DNA from 2 places in the Yoonia sp. SWMV100 genome. Region 1 is predicted to be linked to the other one. Evidence: riboswitches for the same ligand, from Rfam matches in the RefSeq annotation. Region 1 holds a riboswitch; the other holds the start of a gene.
The links. A riboswitch is a leader RNA that binds a small molecule or an ion and turns the genes downstream of it on or off. The one in region 1 is predicted to bind thiamine pyrophosphate.
Positions count from the first base shown of each region.

Region 1 (3,517 bases):
CATCCCCACTTTGACAGCATCCACGCGAATATCGGCTTTAATAGACTCTATCTGACGGCCAACAAAGTCCGGCGGGATCAGATGTATACCCGTAACGCCTTGGGTATTTTGCACCGTCAGCGCGGTGATCACGGCCATCGCATAGGCACCATTGGCGGAAATCGCTTTGATATCCGCCTGACTGCCAGCGCCGCCCGATGGGTCCGATCCTGCAATGCTAAGAACATTCGGGATCATAGCGTTGCCTCTTGGACGTTGAACGCGCGCGCCGCAGCCGCGGGGTCAGGCTGGCCGCAAATCCCCGACACAACGGCGATGCCATCCGCGCCCGCCGCACGCACATCATTGGCGTGGGCCGCCTTAAGACCGCCGATTGCGACCGTGGGCAAGGCCGCCACTGCCACCAGCTGTGCCAATCCGTCAAACCCCAAAGGCTGCGCATGGTCTGTTTTAGTCGCGGTCGCAAAGACCGGTCCAAGACCAAGGTAATCCACCAGACGGGGGTCGGCGGCCTGCACTGCCTTTGGTGTTTCACATGATAGCCCAAGGATTTTCACCGGCCCGAGCAGTGCACGCGCCTGGGCGGGTGACATATCGCCCTGCCCGATGTGCGCGCCGTCGACATCCGCTGCGATCGCCGCATCAATGTCGTCGTTGATCACAATTGGCACACCTGTTCCGACCAGCGCCTGCCGCAACGCGCGGGCCACGTCGATACGCTCTGCTGTGGTCGCGGTTTTGTCGCGCAATTGCACCATGGTGACACCGCCTGCAACAGCACGGCACACCGTCGGCACCACGCCGATCTGCGCGCACATCTGGCGATCTGTCACCAGATACAAACGCAAGCTTTGGCGCAGCATCATGCGTTCACCTGCGCCAGATCAGCCGGCATTGTCGCCGCAAGCGCATCCAGAAAATGCACGGTAAAACTCCCCGGTCCCGCAGCCGTTGCGCCGGCACGGGTGCCAGCCACCTTGAAATGGGCAAGGGTCGCACAAGCCGCATCAAATGCCGGGCCGACCGCAGCATAGGCCCCCATTAATGCGGTCTGCGCACAGCCTAATGCCGTGACCTGCGGCATCAGTGCAGAGCCGCCGGCGAAATGCGATTCCTGGGTACCGTCGGTGACAAAATCAATCGGACCTGTCACCGCGACAACGCACCCGAAATTCTGCGCCAGCGCCCGTGCGGCACCTTCGGCGGCGGCAACACTGTCACCTGTGTCAGCGCCTTTACCCGCGCCGGCCTCGCCGGCCAGCGCCAATATCTCGGATGCGTTCCCACGCACGATGGTGGGACGCAGCGCCAGTAAATCCTGCGCCGCATGCTTGCGATAATCCGATATAAAGTGGGCCACCGGGTCCAGAACCCACGGGATATTGCGGTCGCTGGCGATGTTGGCAGCCATCAGCATGCTCGACAACCACGACGTCGACAAGGTGCCGATGTTGATGGTCAACGCGCCACATATCGGTGTGAACGCTGGAATTTCTTCTGGCGCGTGAACCATGGCTGGTGACCCACCCGCCGCCAAAACCACGTTCGCCGCGATATTCATCGCGACATAGTTCGTCATGCAGTGAACAAGCGGTTTTTGGTCCCGCAAGGCTATCAGCACATCATCAAGGGGCATTTTGTCTCCTTTTTTCGGGCGAAAAAAGAGAGAGCGCACGCGCAAGCAGAAACATACGACCTCCCTCCGCCAGCATTATCTGGTTCAGGTTCAAAGGGTACATCTCAGCTTTTCAGCGCCCCTGGTGTCGCGGAGAGTACAGGGCTTTGGCGGGAAACGTCAAACGCATTGTGGCGCTGCCGCAAAGATCGCGGCAGTGGCGTATTTATTGCGGCAGTTCGATCTGCATTTTCACATCTGTCGCGGGTGCAGATGCGGCGATTTCAAATGCCTGCACGCTATCTTTGAACGCAAATGTGCGGGTGATAAGCGGTTTCACATCAATCGCGCCTGAACTGATCATGCCAACGCAGCGCGGAAACACATGCGCATAGCGAAAGATATTTTCGACGCGGGCTTCGCGCACCATTGCGGCACCTGCATCATATAAAATTGGTTCGGCCTGACCACCAATCATCACCACGCAGCCCCCTGGGGCAAGCGGTTCAAACACCTGCGCGGCGGCTTTGGGCGATCCTGTCGCCTCGAAAACTACATCGGCGCCCCAGCCATCGGTGGCGGCTTTCACGACGTCGGTCATGTTCTGCTTGGTCACGTCAACCGGTGTGATCGCCGGTGACAGGCTGGCGGCGATTTCCAACTTTTGCGGGGCCATGTCGCTGACAAACACTCGAGCGCACCCGGCCGCCAAGGCTGACAGCGCGGTGACCAGTCCAATCGGCCCCGCACCCATTACCACCGCCAGATCACCCGGTTTGATCCGGGCCTTGGTTGCGGCATGCACGCCAACCGCCAAAGGTTCGACCATCGCCGCCTCGGCAAAGGTGACGTTATCGGGCAGTTTAAATGTGAAATCCGCAGGGTGGACACAGGTCGGGCGCAAGATACCGTGATAGGGCGGCGTCGCCCAAAATCGCACGGCTGGGTCGATATTGTACATCCCCAGTCGGGCCGCCTTTGAGGTTGGGTCAGGAATGCCGGGTTCCATACAGACGCGGTCACCCACCGCCAAATGGTTGACGTCACAGCCCAATTCAGTCACCGTGCCCGACGCCTCGTGCCCCAGAACAATCGGGGCATTCACAACAAAAGGGCCGATACGTCCATGCGTGAAATAATGCACGTCTGACCCGCAAATCCCCACGGTGTGCAGTTTGATCCGCACATCCCGCGGCCCAAGCGTTTCTTCGGATTTTGCGATTTCTGGAAAATCGCGCAGCGACAGCACATGTTGGCGTTCAAGAACAAGCGATAGCATCCAGTTTCCTCCCACGGGTTCACAAACAAGCCAACACTGATCCGACTGCAAAGATCAAGCCAGCGCAGCGAACGCGCGTGGTTTTGTTCACAAAGTATCAGCCCATGATCGCCCAGCGGATCGCATATGCCACGACGCCCAGCGCCAGAACACTCAGGACCCAAATCCCGATAAACCAGCCGAATTTCTTAACCGCCTGCTTCAATGATAGCCCTCGGTCGGGTCCACCTTGCCGCGAAAGACCCAATACGCATAGGCGGTGTAGATCAAAATCAGCGGCACCAGCACAACAGTGCCGACCAACGCGAATTTTAGGCTGGCGTCAGGGGCCGCTGCTTCGACGATGGTCAGGGATGGCGGGACGATATTGGGGTAAAAGCTGATCCCGATCCCGATAAAGCACAACACAAACAGCGCCAGTGCCGATAAAAACGGCTGTAAATCCTTGCCTGCATTTAACCCACGAAACAGCGAAACCGCCGTCAGCAGGACCGCCGCAGGCATTGCCACGCTAAATGCGCTGCCCGGCAAATTAAACCACCGCTGGAAATACACCGCGTCCTGAAACGGCGTCAGAACACTGACCAGACCGATAAAACCCAAAGTGGCAATCGCCAGACCCC
Region 1 covers NZ_JBWBAQ010000005.1:42,437-45,953, reverse strand. Annotated here, with positions in the region: gene thiD (bifunctional hydroxymethylpyrimidine kinase/phosphomethylpyrimidine kinase) at 1-237, opposite strand, end outside; gene thiE (thiamine phosphate synthase) at 234-866, opposite strand; gene thiM (hydroxyethylthiazole kinase) at 863-1,636, opposite strand; TPP riboswitch at 1,681-1,769, opposite strand; gene ACXJGX_RS12255 (NAD(P)-dependent alcohol dehydrogenase) at 1,842-2,894, opposite strand; gene ACXJGX_RS12250 (DUF2474 family protein) at 2,992-3,099, opposite strand; gene cydB (cytochrome d ubiquinol oxidase subunit II) at 3,096-3,517, opposite strand, start outside.

Region 2 (3,517 bases), on a different contig from region 1:
CCGCGCCAGATAACCATCCCAAGCGGCAGCAGCAAAAACAGCGTCGCGCCAGCAATCAGCGCATAATCGAATCCAGCGCGCCGCACATCCCAGCGCGTCACGACACGATCCAATCCCGCGCCCATCGCATCAATACCCGTCAATCGCCACGCAAGCACAGCCGCCAGAACACACAACCCGAATTGGAAACACGCCAGCAGCGCGGCGCGCCCAAGGTCGAAATCAAACCGGAGCGCCTGATAGATTGCCAATTCTACTGTGGTACTTTTCGGTCCACCGCCAAGGGTCAGCGCGACCGCGAAACTGGTCAGACATATCAGGAATATCACTAAAAATGTGCTCGGAACGACGGTGCGCAGCATCGGCCACTCGAGCAACCGCCCAACTGGCGCACCAAGGCTCGCAGCAAGCCGAAATCTTTCTGCCGGAATGGCAAGCCACCCTTGCAGGATCAATCGCACAGCAAGTGGCAGGTTGAAGAAAACATGCGCCAAGACGACACCATGAAACCCGTAAATTGACATCGTCTCAAAGCCCAGCGCACCAAGCGCCGCATTCAATATGCCGCCGCGCCCGAACACCGCCAACAACCCGACAACAGCGACCATTACCGGCAATAAAAACGGCGCGCCCAGCAGCGTGATCAACACCTTCCGCCCCCGAAACTGCCGACGGGCCAGCGCCCGGGCAACCGGTATTCCAAGGATCACGCTGATCGCGGCGGACACGAACGCTTGCGTCACGGTAAACTTGATCGCCGCCCAATCCGCAGCACCCAGTCCGCGCAGCCACTCTGCACGGGCAGCGACCGCCACCAATGTACCTGCCGTCAACACCAGCACCAGCACCCCCGCAAGGGCGCCGGGCCAGCGCGGGCTTATTGAGACAGCGCGGTACGCCAAGCGCCCAAAGCCGTATCGCGTCTTGCCAATGCTTCGTCAGAGGAAAACAACAACGCTTTGTCTGCACTCACGGGATTATCGAATGCGGCGGGCAGGCCACCATCTGGCATCACCGCCGGATACATCCAATTGGTTTCAGGGATAATGCTTTGGAACGCATCGGACACCATAAAGGCCAAAAACTGATCGGCCAAGTCAGGTTGATCGGTTCCCGCGACTTTGCCAGCCACTTCGACCTGCATATAGTGACCTTCCTCAAACACCCAAGCGACCTTGGTGGCGTCGTCTTCGGCGATGATGTGATAGGCAGGTGATGTGGTGTAGGACAGCACCGCGTCTGCTTCGCCATCCAGGAACAATCCATAGGCTTCGGACCAACCGGGTGTCACGGTGACAATATTGTCCGCCAGATCGGCCCAGATCGCAGGGGCATCATCGCCATATGCGGCGTCAACCCACATCAGCAATCCCAAACCAGGGGTCGACGAACGGGGGTCTTGGATCACGACTTTTAAATCACTGTCTGCCAAGGCCTGCAATGACGTGGGGGCATCGGTATCCGCGTTCCCGACAAAGGCGAAATAGCCCCAGTCAAACGGCAGGAATTCGGTATCATCCCATTCAATCGGAAGATCAAGATCAACGGTCACACCATGCGGTGCAAACAGGCCTGTGGCACGTCCGGCGGCGGTTAGGTTCGTATCCAGACCCAGCACAACGTCGGCCTCTGTGCGCGCACCTTCAAGCTGAAGCCGCGCCAGCAAAGCCGCGCCATCACCTGCGGCGACAAATTGCAGATCGCAGGCACATGTCGCCTCGAATGCAGCTTCGATAGCAGGGCCGGGACCCCATTCGCTGGTAAAACTGTCGTAGGTCAGAATTTGCAGCACCGGGGTTTCGGCCATTGCGCCCGTAGCACAAAGGACAAATCCCGCGACAGCTGGCAGATAGATTGGTTTTTGCATCGTATCCTCCAAATGCGACGGGCGGATTGGGGGATAGCGCGATTGCCATACCTTCCCTCCGCCGGTCTTAACCGGTTCAGGTTCAACGGGTCCGCTTGCGCATCTCAGCCAATCAAGGCCCCCCGAGGTGCAGACTGCATACTTGTAGCGCGCAGAAATGAAAAGGGTTGGTCTTTTCGGGGTTAATATACCTTAAGCATGCAAGGGGACACGTAGCGCACATGTAGGGTTGAAAAGCGGTCCCCTACGGCAACATCGCCTAAAAAGCACGTCAATGGTTTCGTCATTCCTGATGCGTCGGGTGAAGTTTACAGATGTATGGTGTGGCTTCGGGTCAAACTTTTGAAAGGTACGCCATGAAAGTATTATCAACATTCACTTCGGCCCTCGCGATTTGCGCTGCAAGCGCAAGCGCGCACTCCACCCCCAGCGTTTCGCATGATGGCAGCACGATCACGCTTGGCTATAACTTCCACAATGACGCAGACGGCGCACCGTTCCGCGATAACTTTACGACGCAGTTAACGGCGGCTTCAAAGTATTCTTTAGGCGCAAATTTCGGTGCTGCTGTTTCATTGGTTTACAATAAAGAACAGCATCAAAGCAGCTTTTACTCCGAGCGGTACTTGATTGATGTGAACCCTTACTACGACTTGGGTGCCGGGTCGGCTGGCGTTTTCTATACTGCGATAGCCTATTACGATGGTGACTCGGAAACGCATGCGCAATACGGTGTGACCGCGGACTATAAGACCAACGGTATGGGTTTCGAAGCCTATGCAGGTCTATACGAGGAAGATCGTTCGTTTGAACAAGATACCTATGGGATAGCGGTCTCGTATGACGTGACGGACGCCGCAATGATCTACATTTCAGAGCGCAGAGACGTGAGCGATGGTGACTCTTATGGCCTTACCGCAATCGGCGGCACATACGACCTCGCAAACCTTACGGGGAACCTCCCTATCAGCATCCGTGCAGAGGTTTCTGGGTTTCATGATAACGACAACACCCTGAGCGAGGGTGACTGGACGCAGTTTTCGTTGATGGCTAGCTACAGCTTTGGGGATGGCGCAGAATCTATTTTCCGTGGTGTTCGCGCTGTAAATTACTACTACGACTGATTTCGACCGTTAAAAATTTAAGATCCGCGCCATCTTCGGGCGCGGGTCATTCTGTGACCTTTGTCGTTTAGCCGGGTTGAGCGTGACACAGTTTGCACATTCGGGAAAATCAGTCGCCTAGCCAACCTAGATTGAACAAACGCGGGCCTTCCTGTAATCGGGTTCCAACAAAAGAGGCGCGCATATGTCGATCAACAGTTTCGGACATCTATTTCGGTTTACCACTTGGGGCGAAAGCCACGGGCCCGCGTTGGGCGCAACCGTCGACGGCTGTCCGCCCGGCGTCCCGCTGGAACCTGCCATGTTGCAGCAGTGGCTTGATAAGCGGCGCCCCGGACTGAACAAAAATACCACGCAACGGCAGGAACCCGACGCCGTGGAAATTTTGTCGGGCGTTTTTGATGGCAAATCAACCGGAACGCCAATTCAGTTGATGATCCGCAATACCGATCAGCGCTCTAAGGATTATGGCGACATCGCCAATACCTTCCGTCCCGGTCATGCCGACATTACCTATCACCAGAAA
Region 2 covers NZ_JBWBAQ010000003.1:558,115-561,631, forward strand. Annotated here, with positions in the region: gene ACXJGX_RS07565 (thiamine/thiamine pyrophosphate ABC transporter permease ThiP) at 1-902, opposite strand, end outside; gene thiB (thiamine ABC transporter substrate binding subunit) at 878-1,867, opposite strand; TPP riboswitch at 1,904-2,002, opposite strand; gene ACXJGX_RS07575 (hypothetical protein) at 2,224-2,991, shown strand; gene aroC (chorismate synthase) at 3,176-3,517, shown strand, end outside.
Region 2: linked by a shared signal. The riboswitch ahead of thiB (thiamine ABC transporter substrate binding subunit) and the one ahead of thiM (hydroxyethylthiazole kinase) in region 1 are both predicted to bind thiamine pyrophosphate.